Regions from separate parts of the Plantactinospora sp. ZYX-F-223 genome, predicted to be linked through region 2. Evidence: riboswitches for the same ligand, from Rfam matches in the RefSeq annotation. Region 2 holds a riboswitch; the other holds the start of a gene.
What was found. A riboswitch is a leader RNA that binds a small molecule or an ion and turns the genes downstream of it on or off. The one in region 2 is predicted to bind S-adenosylmethionine.
Positions count from the first base shown of each region.

Region 1: linked by a shared signal. The riboswitch ahead of AAH979_RS14740 (ABC transporter substrate-binding protein) and the one ahead of thrC (threonine synthase) in region 2 are both predicted to bind S-adenosylmethionine.

Region 1 covers NZ_JBDJAV010000012.1:154,175-164,671, forward strand. The annotation lists gene AAH979_RS14730 (amino acid ABC transporter ATP-binding protein) at 1-186, opposite strand, end outside; gene AAH979_RS14735 (amino acid ABC transporter permease) at 179-973, opposite strand; gene AAH979_RS14740 (ABC transporter substrate-binding protein) at 1,055-1,936, opposite strand; SAM riboswitch class I at 2,252-2,342, opposite strand; gene AAH979_RS14745 (ThuA domain-containing protein) at 2,482-5,928, opposite strand; gene hrpA (ATP-dependent RNA helicase HrpA) at 6,040-10,149, opposite strand; gene AAH979_RS14755 (histidine phosphatase family protein) at 10,366-10,497, opposite strand, start outside.
Region 2 covers NZ_JBDJAV010000029.1:6,252-16,748, forward strand. The annotation lists gene AAH979_RS26895 (ABC transporter ATP-binding protein) at 1-739, shown strand, start outside; gene AAH979_RS26900 (ABC transporter permease) at 736-1,545, shown strand; gene AAH979_RS26905 (DUF6295 family protein) at 1,568-1,846, opposite strand; gene AAH979_RS26910 (dienelactone hydrolase family protein) at 1,879-2,622, opposite strand; SAM riboswitch class I at 2,810-2,926, shown strand; gene thrC (threonine synthase) at 2,940-4,235, shown strand; gene AAH979_RS26920 (GNAT family N-acetyltransferase) at 4,647-5,663, shown strand; gene paaN (phenylacetic acid degradation protein PaaN) at 5,728-7,401, shown strand; gene AAH979_RS26930 (GNAT family N-acetyltransferase) at 7,461-8,084, opposite strand; gene AAH979_RS26935 (cold-shock protein) at 8,411-8,614, shown strand; gene groL (chaperonin GroEL) at 9,507-10,497, shown strand, end outside.

The DNA of each region.
Region 1 (10,497 bases), on a different contig from region 2:
GCCGCGCAGCACCTGGTGCCGGCCGAACGAGAGGTGTACGTCCCGGGTCGCGACGCTCACCGACTCGTACCCGGGACCGGTCCCGTCCCCGGTCGAGCCGGCCGGAGTCGGCGAACCGACGGGCGGTGTGGCCTCGACGGCCGACGCCGACCGGATGGATGCGGTCGGACGGAGAGACTCAGGCATGCCGGGTTTCCCTTCCACCGGTTGGTAGCGCGGTCTCGCCGGCCAGCGCCACCGGATCGTCGAAGTCGGATTCCGGGCCACCGGCCCGGCCCTCGCGCAGCCGCCGGTCGACCCAGTTCACCAGGTGGGTCAGCGGCACGGTGATGACCAGGTAGAACAGCCCGGCGAGCAGCAACGCGGACTCGTTGCCGGTGTTCGCCGCGTAGTCCTGGCCGATCCGGAACAGTTCCCGCTGGCTGGCCACCAGGCCGAGGAAGTAGACCAGGCTGGAGTCCTTGATCAGTGCGATGAGCTGGTTGACCCAGGCCGGCAGGACCCGGCGTACGCCCTGCGGGATGATCACCAGGCGCATGGCGGCGCCGTGCGACAGGCCCAGGGCCCGGGTCGCCTCCAGTTGGCTGGCCTCCACGCTCTGGATGCCGGACCGGAAGATCTCCCCGATGTACGCCGCCGCGATCAGCGACAGCGCCAGGATGCCCAGCGGATACGGGTTGGGGCCCCACCAGGCGAGCCCGAGGGGCGCCAGCCCGACCCCGATCAGCAGGATGGTGACGGCGGCCGGCAGCCCCCGGAACACATCGGTGTAGATCCGGGCCGGCCAGCGCAGCCAGCGGGTCCGGGCCAGCCCGGCCATCGCCAGCAGCATGCCGAGCAGCGTCCCCAGGATGGCCGAGAGCAGCGCCAGCAGCAGCGTGTTGGGCAGCCCGACCGTCAGCATCTCGGGCAGCGCCTCGCGCATCGACTCCAGGTCGAAGAAGGTCTCCCACAATGTCGCCAGGGTCTCCATGGCCTCACCTGTCTCGGGGTCCGGAGCCGCCGGCCGGCGCGCGGTGCGACCGGCCGACGGCTGTCTGCGGTGCTGGCCGGGTCAGCTCGCCGGGGTGGCGGCCGGGCTCGTCGGCCCGGCCTTGACCGGCGGGTACGTCACCGTGCCGCTGCCCGGCTTGAAGCTGGCCGGCACCGGCCGCCCCGGGTAGTACTGCTCCTGGAGGCGGGTCCAGGTGCCGTCCTCGATCACCTGGTCGAGCGCGGAGTCCAGCGCCTCACGCAGCGGGTCGGCGCCCTTGGCCACCGCGAACGCGGTCGGCGCCGAGCTGAGCTGCTTCTCGGCCAGTACGATCTTGCCGCCACTCTCCTGTGCGGACTTCTCGCCGATCTCGGCGGGCGCGATCCAGGCGTCGGCGGTCTTCGCCTTGAGCTGGTTGATCGCGCCGTTGTAGTCGGGTACCCGGACCGGGTCCAGCCCCTCCTTGGTGGCGTAGTCGTCCTGCACGGTGCCCTGCACCACGACCACCCGCTTGCCCTTCAGCTCGCCGAAGCTCCTGATCGGCGAGCCGGCCGGTACGTCGAGTCCGAAGTAGCCGAAGTCGTACCCGTTGCTGAAGTCGACGGTCTTCTTCCGCGCCTCGGTGATGGTGATCGACGACGAGCCGGCGTCGAACTTGTGGTTGTTGACCTGGGCGAGCAGCGCGGAGAACTCGGTGCCGACGAACTCCACCTTGAGCCCGAGCCTGCCGGCGACGGCGGTCATCAGGTCGTTGTCGAAGCCGGTGAACTTCCCGTCCTTCAGATAGACGTTCGGCGGGGCGTCGGTGAGCGTGCCGACCCGCAGGGTGCCGGGTTGCAGCAGGTCGTACGGGTTGTCGGCGGCGTCGCCGGAGGAGGAGCCGCCGCACGCGGCGACCGCGCCGAACAGCGCGACGGCGGCGACTCCGGAGAGGAGGCGGGTGGCGAGAGTATTGATCCGCATTGTAGTGAAACTCCAGGAAATATCCGGCGACGATGGGCCGACAACTGCCCCGACCGGTCAGGTCACGAGCAGTGCAGGACGACGTCGCTCAGGGGTGCTGACGAGATGGTCGGATGCCGCCGACCGGCGGTCGCGGTCAGGCCGAGGCCCGACGGGTCAGGCCGAGGCCCGACAGGTCAGGCTGAGGCCCGACAGAGCGCCGAGGCCCGACAGAGCATGGTGCTGGTCCGGCAGAGGTCGACGTGTCGACGCCACCGGTGCCAGGTGACATGCAGCCGGCTCGCCCGCCCGGCTTGGATGCTGCGCACTGCGAAACCTCCATCGGTCCTGGCGGTAGCACCCGCACCCACGTGGGGGGTTGCTGCGACGTCGACGAGCCAGGTCTCTCGGTCGCTCTGGATGGCCGGTGATCAGCCTACTCAACCGGGGCCCCGACGTTCCAACTGGTCAGGGCCGGGATGGCTGTGGTGCTCGCCACCTGCCACCGCCGAGCGGGACTTCCGGGGCCGGATGGGCCGCCGCCGCACGGCCCACCCGGTGATCCGTCAACTGACCGTAATCGTCAGGTGACTCGACATGGTCGCCCCGGTGCTGTCGGTGACGGTCAGCCGGGCGGTGTAGGTGCCCGGCCGGGCGTACGCGTGGGTCGCCGACGCGCCGTGCACGACCGGAGTGTTGTCGCCGAAGTCCCAGGCGCGGTCGGTGATCGTCCGCCCGGCCGCCGCGGTGGCCGTACCGGTGAACGCCACCGACAGCGGCGCGGTCCCGGTCCGTGGGGTGGCGGTGACCGAGACGCTGCCGCCGGTCTCCCGCTTCACGCCCGCCCCGTTGAACCGCAACCAGTCCAGCGAGAGCAGGTCGGGGGTGCCACCGGTCTGCGCCGGGTTGGTGAAGACCAGATAGAGGGTGAAGGTCGCGCCCGGGTTGGCCAGGTTGACCGTCGGGGAGACCACGTTGTCCCAGCCGCCGGTGCTGCCGACCGGCATCGTGCCGAGCAGTTGCCCGGTCGGCGAACCGGCCCGGAACTCGATGCTGCCGCCGCCGCTGCCCGAGCTGACCCCGGCGGTGACCGAGCCGATCCCGGTCAGGTTCACCGGGCCGAAGCTGATCCACTCGCCGTGGTCGACGTCGCCGACCCGCCGCCCGGCCCGGGCGGTCGCCCGGTCCAGCACCTGGATCCCGTTCGAGGCGTCGAAGTGCTCCGCCTCCTTGCTCTTGGTCTGCAACTCGTGCCGGACCGAGCCGATCAGCGCCGGCACCCCGCCGGGGCCGCCGCCGTCGGTGTACTGGGCGGTCAGCACCGTGTAGAGGTTCTGGCCCGGGCCGTGCCCGTCGCCGCCGGCCGGCTCGGTGCCGAGCGAGCCGGAGCAGCCGAGGTAGTTGTCCATCGGGTGGCTGTGGCTGTCGTGCCCGAGTTGGGTCTGGGTGACCACCCGGGCGCAGTCGACGGTGCTCTCCTCCGGGTCGGTGACGGTGACCGCGTACGGGATCTGGTCGCCGAAGTCGAAGAAGCCGCCGTTCGGCACGTTCAGTGCGACCGTCGGCCGGGTGTTGCCGACCGTGATCTGTACGGTCGCCACCGAACTGAGCCCACCCGCGCTGCTCACCGTCAGCCGGGCGGTGAACCGGCCCCGGTCGGCGTACGTGTGCGTCGGGTTCGCCGCCGTCGAGTCGGTGTCACCGTCGCCGTCGAGATCCCAGGCGTACGTGATCGGCGAGCCGTCACCGGAGGCCGAGCCGGCGCTGGAGAACCGGACCGTCAGCGGCCCCGGACCGTTGTCCCGGTCCACGGTCAGCTTCGCCACCGGCGGGCGGCCGTTCGCCACGTAGTCGATCCGGTAGATCCCGGCCCCCTCGTTGCTGCCGCCCCGGCCGCTGCCGCTGCCGACCCCGAAGTCGATCACGTAGAGCGAGCCGTCCGGGCCGAACTCCGCCTCGAAGGGCTGGATCCAGCTCATGTCGGCGAAGATCCCGTTGATCGACTGGAGGTCGCCGACCCGGGTCGGCCCGAACCTCGGGTCGGTGAAGGTCTGCGCGGTGTCGTGTGTCGACAGGGTCTTCCACCACTGCCGGGTCAGCTCGTAGACGATCCACTTGCCCTCGTAGTACTCCGGGAACTTCGTCGGCCTCGGGTTGGCCGGGTCGAAGTCGTAGACCGGGCCGCTCATCGGGCCGCCACCGCCGGTACCCAGCTCGGGGAAGCGGGCCGAGGCGGAGTAGGCGTACCAGACCAGGGCCGAGCGGGCCGCCGGCAGGTTGGTCAGCCCGGTGTTGTTGGGGGAGTTGTTGACCAGGGCGGCGCAGTCGAACTTCGGCCCCGGGGTCGAGGTCGCGAAGTTGTAGTCGTTGAACGGCACGTTGTCGCCGGTGCAGTACGGCCAGCCGTAGTTGCCGGCGCTGGTGATCCGGTTGAACTCGACCGTCCCCTCCGGACCCCGGTTCGGGTCGGCGGCCCGGGCGTCCGGCCCGTAGTCGGCGACCAGCAGCGCGTCGGTCAGCGGGTCGACGGTGATCCGGAACGGGTTGCGCATCCCCATGGCGAAGATCTCCGGCCGCGTCCGGGCGGTACCCGGGGCGAAGAGGTTGCCGGCCGGCACCGCGTACGTGCCGTCGGGGCGGGGGGTGATGCGCAGGATCTTGCCCCGCAGGTCGTTGGTGTTCCCGGCGGTCGCCTGCGCGTCCCAGGCCCGCCGGCCGGCCCGCTCGTCGATCGGGGTGTAGCCGCTGGACTCGAAGGGGTCGGTGTTGTCGCCGATCCCGGCGTAGAGGTTGCCGTGCCGGTCCATGGTCAGCGAGCCGCCCATGTGCGAGTTGGCCCGCCCCTCGCCCCGGTAGGTGGGTATGGTCAGCAACCGCCGCTCGCTGCTCATCGCGATCGCGTCGTCCGCGACGGTGAACCGGGACAGGTTGAGCTGGTTGGCGGTCTTGTCCGACCAGAGCAGATAGATCCAGTTGTTGGTGCCGAAGTCGTTGTCCAGGGTCATCCCGAGCAGCCCGTCGGACTGGCTGGTCTGGGTCGGGGTGTAGGCGAAGTCGATAAGCGTGCGGACGGCCAGGGTCTCCTGGTCGATCACCTTCACCGCGCCGGTCCGCTGGATGTAGAAGACCCGCCGGTCCGGCGCCACGGCCAGCTCGAACGGGTCGGCCAGGTCCGCGGTGACCAGCGGTACCCGCTGGAAGTTGCCGGTCCGGGTGGCCCCGCAGTCGCCGGGCACCGCCCCGGCCGCCCACTCGATGCCGCCGCGCAGGTGGGCCAGGAAGGCCGGTTCGGCAAAGGCGGAGCTGGCGTGCCCGCCAGCGGTGAACCAGGACCGGCCGCCGTCGTAGTGCTGGCACCACGAGTACGCGTGGTCGTGCCCCTCGTCCAGCCCGGGGATGCCGTCCCGGACCTTGATCTGGGCGAGCGTGTGCACCCGGCCGGTCGGGTTGGTGCGCCAGTTGTACCACTCCTCGCCGCGCTCCCACAGCTCCGGCAGGTCCTTCGTGGACGGATGCGCCCCGTCCAGCACCTTGACCCGGCCCGGGTACGTGCCGCCGGTCGAGGAGAAGTCGGGATGGAAGTCGAAGATCGTGCCGACCAGGCCCTCGTACCAGGCCCAGTCGCGTTCACTGGCCGAGGCGGCGTGCAGGCCGACCCAGCCACCGCCGGCCCGGACGAAGTTCTGCAACGCGCTGCGCTGCGCGGCGTCGAGCAGGTCGCCGGACTCCGGGGTGGAGTTGGTGTTGTTGAAGACGAGTACGTCGAACCGGCCGAGGTTGGCGTCGGTGAACGCCCCGGCGTCGGTGGTCGCCTCGACCTCGAAGTCGTGCTCGGCGCCGAGCCGCTCGATCGCGGCGATGCCGGCCGGGATCGAGTCGTGGTAGTAGTTCGTGGTCTTGGAGAAGACCAGGACCCGGAACCGGGCCGCTGCCGAGGCGGGGACGGGTGCCATGCCCAGCAGCAGGGTCACGATCGCGAGCAGGGCGAGGACGGTCGTGCGGTGGCGTCTCATACGGGCGCTCCCGGACTTGAGTAAACGGGAAAACTGCCGCCGCCGACCTGGTCAGCCTACGTGGACCGATTCGGGCCCGTCAATCTTGACATGTTCCTTACCGTTCCCGGCTCAGCCCGCCTCGGCCACGTCCATCGCCCGGTAGATCCGCTGTTCCGAGATCGGGTACGGCGTACCGAGCGCCTGGGCGAAGACGTTCACCCGGAGTTCCTCGATCATCCAGCGGATCTGCCGTACCGCGTCGTCGCCCCGGCGGGCCGGTGGCAACGCGTCGAGCATCTCCTGGTATTCCTGCTGCACCTGGGCGATCCGGGCCTGCTGGTCGCGGTCCCGCTGCGGGTTCTGCGGCAGCCGGTCAAGGCGTCGCTCGATCGCGGTCAGATAGCGCGGCAGGTCGGCCAGCCGGGCGTAGCCGGTCTCGGTGACGAAGCCCCGGTGCACCAGCCCGGAGAGCTGGGCGCGGATGTCGGCCAGCGCCGCCACCATGGTCAGGTTGTTGGTCCGGGCCAGCCGCTGTTCCACGGCGTAGGCGGTGGCCAGCACCCGGCGTACCCGGTCGACGACCTCGAACGTGGTGTCGACCAACTCCGAGCGGACCCGGTCGCGTAGCGCGGCGAAACCCTCGGCGTCCCAGGCCGGCCCGCCGGCATCGGCGATCAGCTTGTCCACCGCCGCGTCGGCGGCGTCGTCGAGCAGGTCCTGCACGTTGCGGTGCGGGTTGCGGCTCAGGGCCAGCTTCGCCTCGTTGGAGAGCCGTCCGGAGACGAACTTCTGCGGCGAGCCGAGGGTCAGCCGGAGCAGCCGTCGGGTGCCGGCCCACATCTGCCGGCGCTGCTCGGCCTCGGTCTCGAAGACCCGTACGCCGACGCTGTCGCCCTCGTCGGTCAGCGCCGGATAGGCGGTGACCAGGTAGCCGGCCCGGTCCTGCTCGATCGAGCGCGGCAGCGTGCCGATGCTCCACTCCCGCAGGCCGGAGCGTTCGACGTCCGGCGCGGCGGCGGCCACCATCCGGCGTACCTGGGTGGTGAGCTGCCGTTGCAGCGCCGGCAGGTCCTTGCCCTCGGCGACGGTCTGCCGCTCCTCGCCGACCACCCGGAAGGTGGGGCGCAGGTGTGCCGGCAGCCGCTCGGTGTCCCAGGCGTCGCGCGGCACGGTCACCCCGGTCATCCGGCGCAGCTCCCGGGTCAGCGCGTCGAGCAGCGGCTCCCGGCCGGGTGTGATCGAGGCCAGTACCGCCCGGGCGTAGTCCGGCACCGGGACGAAGTTGCGGCGTACGGCCTTCGGTAGCGACCGGATCAGCGCCACCACCAGCTCCTCGCGGAGTCCCGGCACCTGCCAGTCGAAGCTCTCCGCGTCGACCTGGTTGAGCATCGGCAGCGGGATGTCCACCGTCACCCCGTCGGTCGCCGTCCCCGGCTCGAACCGGTACGTCAACGGCAGCGCCACCCCGTCCGAGTGCCACTCGTCCGGGTAGTCCGCCGCGTCCACCCCGCCCCGGCCCTCGTTGACCAGCATCTGCCGGTCGAAGGTGAGCAGGTCGGGCCGGTCCCGGCGGGTCTTCTTCCACCAGGAGTCGAAGTGCCGGCCGGATACCACCTCGGCGGGGATCCGCTGATCGTAGAAGGCGTACAGGGTCTCGTCGTCGACCAGGATGTCCCGGCGCCGGGCCCGGTGCTCCAGCTCCTCGACCTCGTCGAGCAGGGCCCGGTTGTCGTGGAAGAACTTGTGGTGGGTCTGCCAGTCGCCCTCGACCAGCGCGTGCCGGATGAACAGTTCCCGGCTCAGCGCCGGGTCGATCCGGCCGAAGTTGACCTTCCGGCCGCTGACCAGCGGGATGCCGTAGAGGGTGACCTTCTCGAAGGCCATCACCGCGGCCTGCTTCTTCTCCCAGTGCGGCTCGCTGTAGCTGCGCTTCACCAGGTGCTGGGCGAGCGCCTCGACCCACTCCGGCTCGATCCGGGCGGCGACCCGGCCCCAGAGCCGGGACGTCTCGACCAGCTCGGCGGCCATCACCCAGCGCGGCGGCTTGCGGAACAGCGCCGAGCCGGGGAAGAGGGCGAACTTGGCCCCCCGGGCACCCAGGTACTCGTTCTTCTGCGCCTCCTTCAGGCCGACGTGCGAGAGCAGCCCGGCGAGCAGCGACTGGTGGATCCGGTCGCTGTCGAACCCGTCCGGCGCGGTGTCACCGGCCCCGCCGGTCGCGGTCGGCGTACCCGGTCCGGTGTCGGCCCGGTCGGTGCCGGCGCGGCCGCCGGTTGCGGCCCCGTCGGTGGTCGGGCCCGCGCCGCGCCCGCCCCGCCCCGGGCGGCCGTCGGGCGGCCCGCCGCCGGTGGTCCGCAACACCTGGCGGAGTTGGGAGTGGATGTCCTGCCACTCCCGGACCCGCAGGTAGTTGAGGTATTCGGCCTTGCACATCCGGCGGAACCCGCTGGACGACAGCTCGCGCTGCCGCTCCTGGAGATATCGCCAGAGGTTGAGCAGGGCGGCGAAGTCCGACTCCTTGTCGGTGAACCGGGCGTGCGCCTGGTCGGCCTGGGCCTGCTTGTCGGCCGGCCGCTCCCGGGGATCCTGGATGGAGAGCGCGGCCGCGATCACCGACACCTCGGTGGCGCAGCCGTTGCGCTCGCCCTCCAGCACCATCCGGGCCAGCCGGGGGTCGACCGGGAGCTGTGCCAGCCGCCGGCCCAGCGGGGTGAGCCGGTGCCCGGTCTCCTCGCCGGTCTCCTCCAGCGCGCCCAGCTCGCGCAGCAGGTTGACCCCGTCGGCGATGTTGCGCTTGTCCGGCGGGTCGATGAACGGGAACGCGGCGATGTCGCCCAGCCCGATCGCGGTCATCTGGAGGATGACCGAGGCGAGATTGGTACGCAGGATCTCCGGGTCGGTGAACTCGGGCCGGGACAGGAAGTCCGGCTCGTCGTAGAGCCGGATGCAGATCCCGTCCGAGGTACGCCCGCAGCGCCCCTTGCGCTGGTTGGCCGACGCCTGGGAGACCGGCTCGATCGGCAACCGCTGCACCTTGAGCCGGTGGCTGTACCGGGAGATCCGGGCGGTGCCGGGATCCACCACGTACTTTATGCCGGGGACCGTGAGTGAGGTCTCGGCGACGTTGGTGGCCAGTACGACCCGGCGGCCCCGGTGCGGCTGGAAGACCCGGTGCTGCTCGGCGGTGGAGAGCCGGGCGAAGAGCGGCAGGATCTCGGTGTCCCGCAGGGCGGGGCGATTCTGCACGAGTTTGCCCAGCGCGTCGGCGGTGTCCCGGATCTCCCGTTCGCCGCTGAGGAAGACCAGGACGTCCCCGGGACCCTCGGCGGCCAACTCCTGCACCGCGTCGCCGATCGCCTGGATCTGGTCCCGTACGGTGTCCCCGTCGTCGTCCGGGTCCTCGCTGTCGCCCAACTCGACCAGCGGCCGGTAGCGGGTCTCGACCGGATAGGTCCGGCCGGAGACCTCCAGTACCGGCGCCGGCTCGCCGCCTGCGGCGAAGTGCCGGGCGAACCGCTCCGGGTCGATGGTCGCCGAGGTGATGATCACCTTCAGGTCGGGCCGACGCGGCAGTAGTTGCCGGAGGTAGCCGAGGATGAAGTCGATGTTGAGGCTGCGCTCGTGCGCCTCGTCGATGATCAGCGTGTCGTACTGCCGGAGCATCCGGTCCTGCTGGAGCTCGGCGAGCAGGATGCCGTCGGTCATCAGCTTGACCAGGGTGCCGTCGCCGACCTGGTCGGTGAAGCGGACCTTGTAGCCGACCACCCCGCCCAGTTCGGTGCCGAGCTCGTCGGCGATCCGGTCCGCCACGGTACGCGCGGCCAGCCGGCGCGGCTGGGTGTGCCCGATCAGCCCCCGGATGCCCCGACCCAGTTCCAGGCAGATCTTGGGTAGCTGGGTGGTCTTGCCGGAGCCGGTCTCGCCGGCCACGATCACCACCTGGTGGTCCCGGATCGCGGCGAGCAGGTCGTCCTTGCGGTCGCTGACCGGCAGTCCGGCGGGATAGGTGATCACCGGTACGGCGGCCCGGCGGCGGGCGAGCCGCTGCTCCGCGGCGGCGATCTCGGCGGCGATCTCGGCGGTGGCCGCCTGCCGCCGCCCGAGATCACGGATCTTGGCCAGCCCTTCCATCCGGCGCTGGATCCGGCGCTGGTCGCGGAACATCAACTCCGGCAGCCGGGCCCGGAGCGCGGGAAGGTCGGCGGCGGGTACGGCAGGGGCGGGCGGTGGCGTCTGCATGTCGTCGCCAAGAATAGGCAGGCCCGGGCGGCGACCGCCCGCGAGTTACCGATGCTCCGGTCCGGGGGCCCGACCAGCCGGGCGAGGCGGGACGGCGACGACACCGTCCCTCCCGGCACCGGCTACCGGTGGACCTTTCTCAACCTCCCCTTGCGGTCCGGCGGACCCAAGGTCGGACGCGGTGCGTGAGTGCCGCGCGGTCCAGGTGGAAAAGGTTCAGTGTTCCGGGGTGGGCTGCCCGGGTTGCGACCGGGCCGGCGGGCGGCGGTCGGCGCCCCAGCGCGACGGCAGCCGGTACGTCCAGCCCGGGCGCCACTCGAACGGCGCGGCGACCAGGTCGGCGAGCGG
Region 2 (10,497 bases):
CCGCCAGCCCGACGCCGGCGCGCGGCGGGACGTGGCGGTGGTGCACCAGTCGGGGCCGTTCGACCTGATGTTGACGGTCCGGGACAACCTGCGGATCGCCGCGGCGTTCCGGGGCCTGCCCTGGCGCCGCGCCCGGTCCCGGGCCGACGAACTGCTCGGCGCCTTCGAGCTGGCCGGCAGCGATGACCAGTTCGTGCACACCCTCTCGGCCGGGCAGCGGCGCCGGCTCCAGCTGGTGCGGGCCCTGCTCCGGGTGCCGAGAGTCCTGCTGCTGGACGAGCCGTCGGCCGGACTGGACGTCGAGGGCCGGCGCCGGGTCTGGGCCGGCCTGAACGAGCTGCGCCGGCAGCACGAGCTGACCATCGTGCTGACCAGCCACTACCTCGACGAGGTGGAGCGCAACACCGAACGGGTGCTGGTGCTGTGCCGGGGCCGGATGCTCCGGGACGGCGCTCCGGCGGATCTGCGGGACGAACGCGGCGAGGCGCGGGCGGTGCTGCGGAGCGGATCGGTGGACGGCTGGCCGGCGATCGCCGCCGGGGCGCTGCGGCTGGGCCTGGCCGCGGCCCGCAGCGGAAACGAGATCGTGCTGACCGGGCCGGACCTGCGGCGGCGGCTGCCCCGGCTGCTCGCCGAACTGGCCGACCAGCAGATCCCGGTCGACAGCGTGGAGCTGGCCACGGCCTCGCTGGAGGAGGCCTTCGTGGCCCTGACCCGATCGGAGGTGACCATCCGGTGAGCCTGTCCGGCCTGGCCGACGACGACACCGCCGCGCCGCCCTGGCACGGCTCCGGATTCACCGCGACGCTGCGGCGGGAGTGGTTGCTGCTCACCCGCAACCGCAGCAACCTGCTGCTCGCGGTGGTGCCGACCGCCGTCTACATCGCACTCGTCGCCACCTCGCTCGCCGACCTGCTCGGTACGGTGACCTACCGGGGCGAGAGGGTCGGCTACCCCGACTTCGTGGTACCCGCGCTGATGTTCGCCGCGCTGCTGGCCGCCACCACCTCGGGTACGGCGTTCGTCCAGGAGCGGGCGCACGGGATGGCGCTGGAACTGTGGTCGTACCCGCTCACCCGCTGGCAGTACGTTGCCGGCAAGCTGCTCGCCGGCTCCGCCCTGGTGTTCGTCCACACGGTCGCCGCGCTGGCGGTCTCGGCGGCGCTGTTCCGGGGGCGCTGGCCGGCGGACCGCTGGGCCGCGCTGCTCTGCGGGGCGCTGCTCGCCGCGCTGGCGTTCAACGCGCTCTGCCTGCTGCTCGGCACCGTGGTGCAGGACTCACAGCGGTTCACCGTGCTGGTGAACGTGCTGGCCCCGCTGGGACTCTTCGCCAGCCCGTCGTTCTATCCGATCGAGAACCTCGGTACGGTGCAGCGGATCCTCGCGGACGTCAACCCGGTCAGCTACGGCGTCACCGCGCTCCGGGAGGCGCTGCTGCGCGGGTTCCCCGGCGCCTGGCCGTATTTCCTGCTGCTCGGGGTGGTCGGCGTCGTCGCGGTGGCGGGGGTGGGCCGGGCCCTGGTGCGGCAGTCCCGGGCGCTCTGAGGCGACGCCGCCAGGCTCACCGTCAGACCTTCTGGTCGCGGCTGGCCAGCCCGGCCGGTGCGGCGGCCAGGGCCGCCTGGATCGCCTCGACCAGGGCGAGCGCGGACTCCTCGGTCAGCTCGACCGCGACCCGGGCGGCCGGGCCGGCGGCCGGGTTCAGAAAGTCGATGTTGAGGGTGTGTGCGTACGGGGCGTGCGTCGGATGGTCCACGTAGACGCAGGTGTGGCTGACCGGGAACCAGCCGTCGGCACCCTTGCCGCTGCCGTCGACCTCGCGTTTCACCGTGACGTACGTGCACATGCCGGCCTCCTCTGGCTCGGGGCGGAACGGGGTCAGGCGCCGAGATGGCGGTCGAAGAAGTCCCGGACCCGCCGCCAGCCCTCGGTGGCGGCCAGCGGCCGGTAGCCGGGCCGGTCGACGGCGAAGAAGCCGTGTCCGGCGTCGGCGAAGGTGTGGAACTCGTGCGGCTTGCCGAGCCGGGTCAGCTCCCTGGACAGCTCCTCCGTCTGGGCCGGCGACGGGTACTGGTCCTCGGCGCCGAAGAGCCCGAGCAGCGGGCAGGAGAGCCTGTCAGCCTGGTCGAGCAGCGGCTTCACCGCCAGCGGGAAGCTCTCCGGCGGGTCGCCGACCACGAACGCGCCGTAGCAGTCGACGGCGGCGTCCAGCGGCAGCCGGGTGGCGGCCAGGAACGCCTGCCGGCCGCCGGAGCAGTACCCGATCACCCCGACCCGGCCGTTCGAGCCCGGCAGCCCGCGCAGGTGTTCGGCCGCGCCGCCGACGTCGCCGACCAGCCGGTCGTCCGGTACGCCGCCGGCGGCCCGCGCCGTGGCCGCCGCGTCGTCCGGGCTCGCCCCCGGCGCCTCCCGGGAGTAGAGGTTGGGGCAGATCGCCGCGTACCCGAAGCTGGCCAGCCGGCGGGTGATCTCCTTGGTCGCCTCGTCGTAGCCGGGCATGTGGTGGATCACCACCACCCCGCCGCGCGGCGTGGGTCCGAGGGGCTGGGCCAGGTACGCCTCGATCTCGTCGCCGCCCGCCCCGGTGATCCGGACCGTCCCGGCCTGCATCGCGTCCTGCAACGTCGCGCTCCCGTCCTGCCGGCCGGACTGTCACCGCCGGCCGCACCGAAGTTTCGTTAGCCTGGGATAACTATTTCAGCCGGTGGTCCGCGGCGGTCCGGCGGCCCGGCGCGGGGATCTTGCTCACACCGGGAAGAGACCCGGGACAGTGGCTCCCGGTGCCCGTAGACTGGCGGCACAACTTCATACCTCATCCAGAGGGGCTGAGGGATACGGCCCGATGACGCCCCGGCAACCACTCCACGGCGGAGCAGGTGCCAAATCCGTCCCCGCCGCGCGGTGCGGCGCCAGGGAAAGATGAGAGGACGGCAATCGCCATGACGTCGATCATCGACGCGACCCCCAGCCAGACCAGCCCGGTGGCCCCCAACCCGGCCCGCGTCCTCGTCTGCCGCGGTTGTGGCACCGAATACCCGCTGGTCGCCCAGCACGCCTGTTACGAGTGTTTCGGCCCGCTGGAGGTCGGCTACGATGCCGCGACTCTGGCCCGGGTCACCCGGGCCGACATCGAGGCCGGCCCGAAGAACCTCTGGCGGTACGCCGCGCTGCTGCCGACCGGCCAGGACCCGACCACCCGGGTCACCCTCGATCCGGGGCTGACCCCGCTGGTCCCGGCCGCCGGCCTCGCCGCCGAGCTGGGCATCCGGGCGCCGCTCTGGGTCAAGGACGACAGCGCCAACCCCACCCACTCGTTCAAGGACCGGGTGGTGTCGGTGGCGCTGACCGCCGCCCGGGGCCTCGGCTTCACCCGGTTCGCCTGCGCCTCGACCGGCAACCTGGCGAACTCGGTCGCCGCGCACGCGGCCCGGGCCGGGGTGCCGTCGATCGTCTTCATCCCCGGCGACCTGGAGCAGGGCAAGGTGGTGACCACCGCCGTCTACGGCGGCGACGTGGTCGCCATCGACGGCTCGTACGACGACGTCAACCGGCTCTGCGGCGAGCTGGTCGAGACCGACGAGTTCGAGGACACCGCGTTCGTCAACGTGAACGTCCGGCCGTACTACGCCGAGGGCTCCAAGACGCTGGGCTACGAGGTCGCCGAGCAGTTGGGCTGGCGGATCCCCGAGCAGGTGGTCATCCCGATGGCCAGTGGCGAGCTGCTTACCAAGATCGACAAGGCGTTCAGCGAGCTGGTCGAGATCGGACTGGTCGAGGCCCCGGCCAACGGCTGGAAGGTCTTCGGCGCCCAGTCGGCCGGCTGCAACCCGATCGCCGTCGCGCTGCACGCCGACACCGACGTGATCACCCCGGTCCGGCCGACCGGGATCGCGAAGTCGCTCAACATCGGTGACCCGGCCGCCGGGCTCTACGCGCTGGAGGCGGTCCGCCGCACGGGCGGCTGGATGGACTACGCCGATGACGACGAGATCCGTGCCGCCATCCGGCAGTTGGCCCGTACCACCGGGGTCTTCGCGGAGACGGCCGGCGGGGTGACGGTGGCGGTGCTCGGCAAGTTGGTGGCGAGCGGCCGGCTGGACCCGGACGCCGAGACGGTCGTCTACAACACCGGCGAGGGCCTCAAGACGCTGGACGCGGTGGCGGCGCAGGTCGGTCCGACGTACCGGGTCAAGCCGTCGCTGCGGGCGGCCCGGGACGCCGGCCTGCTCGGCTGAATTTTTCGGGAAGAATTTTTCGGCATCTGCCCGGGCCTGCCCGGGCAGATGCACGTGCAACTTGCAGGTTAGATCGTTCGGGTTCTCCGGACGAGCGGTGGCCCCGGTGGTACGGATGCGGTGCGTAGCTGCTGTTTTGCCGCCCGTGACGAAAACACGCGGTAGAGGGCTTGACGGCTGCATCTGCACGTCGCAAGATGCTCCGTGCGGGAGGACGCACCGCCGTAGACTTTCAAAGCTCTTACGACCCGACGCCGGAGGCGTTGTGCGGGCGTCCTCCCGACCAAACTCTCTCCCCGGCCGGACTGCCGCCATCGCCCGCCCGTCGGTTCAACGCGGATCCATCGACCCGGGTGACGGTTCCCCGATATTCGGTCGCGCCCGGTTCGTGCAAGCGGCACCCTCCAGAGCATGGACATCGTGGTCACTCCCCTGGACGTCGCCGACGTCGCCGCCACCGAGCGGGCGTACGAGATCGAGGCCGCCGCCCGGGCGACCGACCAGCCCGACGTGCCGAGGCTGCCCCGGCAGCGCTTCTTCGCCGGGCTCCGGCGCCCCTGGCCCGGTAACGACGACCGGCACGCGCTGGGCTATCTCGACGGGGTGGCCGTGGGCTACCTGGCGGTCTCGCTGCCGCAGCGGGAGAACCTGGAGAACGCCGGGCTGACGCTCGCCGTCCATCCGGAGTACCGCCGCCGGGGCGTCGGCCGGGCCCTCTACGAGTACGCGGTGCGGGTGGCCCGGGACGAGGGCCGCAAGCGGATCATCGGCGAGGTGGCGAACATGAGCCCGCAGGCCGCCCCGACGATGCCGGGCGACGCCTTCGCCGCCGCGCTGGGCGCCAAGCCGGCGTTGGCCGACGTACGCCGCCGGCTCGACCTGACCACCCTGGACGAGCCGGAACTCGACCGGCTGCTGACCGAGGGCCTGGCCCGGGCCGAGGGCTACTCGATCGTGCGCTGGCAGGGCGCGACCCCCGAGGAGTACGCCGAGGACGTCGCCTACCTGGACAGCCGCCTGGTCAGCGACGCGCCGATCGGCGACCTGACCTGGGAGGCGGCCAGGCCGGAGGTGACCCGGCTACGCGAGATGGAGCAGGGCTACCACGATCGGGGCCAGTACTGGTACAACAGCGGCGCCCGGCACGACGCGACCGGCCGGTTGGTGGCCTGGACCGGGATCGGCATGAACATTGGCTGCGACTGGCACGCGTTCCAGCAGATCACCCTGGTCGAGCCGGCGCACCGGGGGCACCGCCTCGGCACCGTGATCAAGATCGACAACCTGCGGCAGATCCGGGCGCACGAGCCGGCGCTGCGGGTCATCGACACCTACAACGCCGCGTCGAACGACTACATGATTTCGATCAACGAGGCGCTGGGATTCCGCGCGGTCGCCGGGCTCAACACCTGGCAGGCGACCCTTTGACCGGCGGCGTCCACCCCCGGTGCGGAGGCTGGGACGGGCCGGGCCGGTGCGGCATGATGGCGGGATGACGGAGACCCCGCACCCCTTCTTCGCCCGGCACGCCGACACCCTGGAACGGGCACTCACCGCGATCACCGAACGCTCCTACTGGTCCGCCTACCCCGAGTCACCCAGCCCTCGGGTCTACGGCGAGACCGCCGCCGCCGAGGGCGAGGCGGCGTTCCGGGCGTACCTGGGCGGCAAGTTCCCGCTCGACCAGCCCGGCACCGGTGACTGGGTGGCCACCGAGGCCAGCCCGTTCGGCATCGACCTCGGGGTGAGCTACCCGCACGCCGACCCGGAGGTGCTGCTGGCCGCCGCCGCGACCGCGCTGCCGGCCTGGCGGGACGCGGGGCCGCAGACCCGGGTCGGGGTATGCCTGGAGATCCTCGCCCGGCTGCACGGGCACGTCTTCGAGCTGGCCAACGCGGTGCACGCCACCACCGGGCAGGCATTCGTGATGGCGTTCCAGGCCGGTGGCGCGCACGCGCTGGACCGGGCCCTCGAAGCGCTCGCCTACGCGCACCAGGAGATGACCCGGCACCCGGCGACGGCGGCCTGGGAGAAGCCGGCCGGCAAGGGCGACCCGCTGCGGATGACCAAGAACTTCCACGTGGTGCCGCGCGGCGTGGCGCTGGCGATCGGCTGCAACACCTTCCCGACCTGGAACACCTACCCGGGACTCTTCGCCTCGCTGGTCACCGGCAACCCGGTGGTGGTCAAGCCGCACCCCCGGGCCGTGCTGCCGCTCGCCATCACCGTCCGGTACGCCCGCGAGGTGCTGGCCGAGGCCGGCTTCGACCCGAACCTGATGCTGCTCGCCCCCGAAGCGCCCGGCGAGCAACTCGCCTCCACCCTGGCGCTCCGCCCCGAGGTGAAGATCGTCGACTTCACCGGCTCCACCGAGTACGGCGACTGGCTGGAGGCGAACGCCCGGCAGGCCGCCGTCTACACCGAGAAGGCCGGGGTCAACGCCATCGTGGTCGACTCGACCGACGACTTCGCCGGGATGTGCCGCAACATCGGCTTCTCGCTGACCCTCTACAGCGGGCAGATGTGCACCACCCCACAGAACATCCTGGTGCCGCGTGACGGGATCGAGACCGACCAGGGGCACAAGAGCGTCGACGAGGTCGCCGCGGGCATCGCCGGGGCGGTCGGCAAGCTCACCGGCGACCCGGCCCGCGCGGTCGAGCTGATCGGCGCGATCGTCAACGACGGCGTGCTGGCCCGGCTCGACGAGGTCGCCGGGATCGGCGAGCCGGTACTGCCGTCCCGGCCGGTCGAGCACCCGAACTACCCGGGCGCGGTGGTGCGTACGCCGCTGATCGCGAAGCTCGGCGCCGACGATCTCGGCACGTACGGGCGGGAGTGGTTCGGGCCGATCTCGTTCGTGATCGCCACCGACTCCACCCCGCACAGCCTGGCGATCCTGCGGCAGACCGTCGGCGAGCGCGGCGCGCTGACCGCCGCGGTCTACTCGACGGACTCCGCCGTGCTGGACGCGGCCGAGAACGCGGCGATCGAGACCGGGGTGCATCTCTCCTGCAACCTCACCGGCGGGGTCTTCGTCAACCAGTCGGCGGCGTTCTCGGACTTCCACGGCACCGGCGCCAACCCGGCGGCGAACGCCGCGCTGACCGATGGCGCCTACGTCGCCAATCGGTTCCGGGTGGTCCAGGCCCGCCGGCACAGCTGACCCGGCAGCGGTGGGGGCTCCTGCCACGCCGGTCGGGCCCCTTCCACCATCGCCGGAGATCAGGCGGTCCGGCGCATCTGTAGTTCGCGGAGCGTGCGGACGGTCGGGTGTGCCACCCGTACCCCCGTGTCGACGAAGCCCAGCCGCTCGTACGCCCGTACCGCCCGGTCGTTGCCGACCACCACTTCCAGCAGGAGCTCTGGCCGGGCGACCGCCCTGGACCAGTCGGCCACCGCTTCGACCAGGGCGGCCAGCAGGCCGCTGCCCCGCCAGGCCGGAGTGAGGTAGACGGCGAAGACGACGGTGACGCCCGGCTGACCGGGTGCCGCCTGGCCACCGGCGTGCCCGACGACCCGGCCGTCGACCTCGGCGACGAACGCCGCCGTCCGGGGGCCGGTGGACATCCCGGCGATCCGGGCCGCGAACTCGGCGTGCGGTCGGGCCGCCGCGTCGGCGAGCGTCTCCAGGAAGGCCAGCGGGGAATCCGCGAGCATCTCCAGACGGATCGCCCGGACCCGGGCGGCGTCGGCGGGACGTACCCGGCGGACCGTCGGTAGGTCGGCGCTCGGTCGAAGACCGGAATCGGCCGTACCGGCGGCCCGGTCCGGGGTAGCTGACCCGGGTCGATCGGAGGAGTGCGCGGACTCCGGCTCGGCGGCGGTCTGCGGGATGGAAGCCGGCACGTCCGCCATGGTCGCACGCCGTACGGCGCCCAGTTTCGGCGGGTAACGGAGCCGCCGGCGGTTTCGGTGCGGGCCGGTTGAGCTGGGCAGCGACGGCCGCCAATAGGTGAGAGGCCGGAAAGGACCGCCCGGTTGTCTGCTCGGTGACCGTTTTGGCCTAGTGCGCCGCCGCCCGACCTTGGTGTACGGTGCGGGTTCGGCCGCTCGATTCGTGGCTCCCCAATTACATGATCCATTTTGGGGAAAGCGACTCGGCGGTCCCGGCAGGCATACGGCGTCGCCGGAGCTCGGGCAGCTCCGACGCGACCGAAGTAAGGAAGTGCACCGTGGCGCAGGGCACCGTGAAGTGGTTCAACAGCGAAAAGGGCTACGGCTTCATCGCGGTCGATGGCGGGCAGGACGTCTTCGTCCACTTCTCCGCGATCCAGATGGACGGCTACAAGGCGCTTGACGACGGTCAGCGCGTCGAGTTCGAGATCGCCCAGGGGCAGAAGGGCCCGCAGGCGGAAAAGGTCCGGGTCATCGCCTGAGCTGCCGGGCCATCGGCCCGCCGCTCTCGGGCTCGTCCCCCGTTCCGCTGCCACCCGGCCGCCGGTAAGCCGCCGGTCGGGACCGTTGCCGGCCCAGTCCGGACTCCCGCCGTGTCGATACTCCACAACGACGGCGGTCTGCGGCTGGCCGGGTCGCCGTGCGACGTCGTTGGCGTGTCCGGCGGGTCGGTGTGCCGGTTGCTACCGCGCTCGTGCCGGTCGTCCGGCGGATCTCCCCGCGTCTTCCGCACGATGCGTCTCTCGGACTGCCCGCACGGATCCGGGCTGCTGCGGTATGGCGTCCGGCAAGGCGCCCGCTGTCCTGATCGGGTTGGCGTCGACCGCCCCTTGGCCGGGCTTTCCCGTGATTGCGACAACCCGCATTCCGGCCCCCTCCGGAGACGCCGGGGCCGCGCGGTCGGCGGGCGCGGAGGCGCGGATCTGCCGGCGCTTCCCGACTCCCGGCCGGGTCCTGACACCGCTGGTTCGGCTGCCGTTCCGCTCCCATTGGGCTGCTGGTCTCCCGCCGCGCTCCGGCCGCCGCCAGCCGGTCCCGATGCCCGGTTCGACCGGCTCACTCGCTTGCACTCGGCAGGGGAGAGTGCTAAACAAGTGTTTGGCACTCGCATACCGTGAGTGCCAAGGTCGGGGCGGTAGGGCCACGGTCGCGGGCTCGCGGAGCGGGTGCGCGGCACATGGCCGGTCGTCGCGGGCTGTCCGGCCCGGCCGGCGGACGTCACTGTCGCACAGCGCGACGGAGCAGAGCAGGCACCCACGGGTGTCGGCGGCCCCGTCCGCCAGTGCCGTAGTGACGTCCGAAGGTGCGTAATCAGGCGGCAGGTCGGGGTCAACAGGCTCCGGCGGCCGTGAGTGTCCAGGAGGACAACGCCGTATGGCCAAGATGATCGCGTTCGACGAGGAGGCGCGCCGCGGCCTTGAGCGGGGCATGAACACCCTCGCCGACGCCGTAAAGGTGACGCTGGGCCCGAAGGGCCGCAACGTCGTGCTCGAGAAGAAGTGGGGCGCTCCCACCATCACCAACGATGGTGTGAGCATCGCCAAGGAGATCGAGCTCGAGGACCCGTACGAGAAGATCGGTGCGGAGCTGGTCAAGGAGGTCGCCAAGAAGACCGACGACGTCGCCGGTGACGGCACGACGACGGCGACCGTCCTCGCCCAGGCGCTGGTCCGTGAGGGCCTGCGCAACGTCGCGGCCGGTGCCAACCCGATGGCCCTGAAGCGGGGCATCGAGGCCGCCGTCGCGAACGTCTCGGAGGAGCTGAGCAAGCTCGCCAAGGACGTCGAGACCAAGGAGCAGATCGCCTCCACCGCCTCCATCTCCGCTGGTGACACCAGCGTCGGCGAGATCATCGCCGAGGCGATGGACAAGGTCGGCAAGGAAGGCGTCATCACCGTCGAGGAGAGCAACACCTTCGGGCTCGAGCTGGAGCTGACCGAGGGTATGCGCTTCGACAAGGGCTACATCTCGGGGTACTTCATGACCGACCCCGACCGGATGGAGGCCGTGCTCGACGACCCGTACATTCTGATCGTCAACAGCAAGATCTCGACGGTCAAGGACCTGCTGCCGATCCTCGAGAAGGTCATGCAGTCGGGCAAGCCGCTGGCCATCATCGCCGAGGACGTCGAGGGCGAGGCCCTGGCGACCCTGGTGGTCAACAAGGTCCGGGGCACCTTCAAGTCCGTCGCCGTCAAGGCGCCGGGCTTCGGTGACCGCCGCAAGGCCATGCTGGGCGACATCGCCATCCTGACCGGCGGGCAGCCGATCAGCGAGGAGGTCGGCCTCAAGCTGGACGCCGTCGGCCTCGACATGCTGGGCCGGGCCCGCAAGGTCGTGGTGACCAAGGACGAGACCACCATCG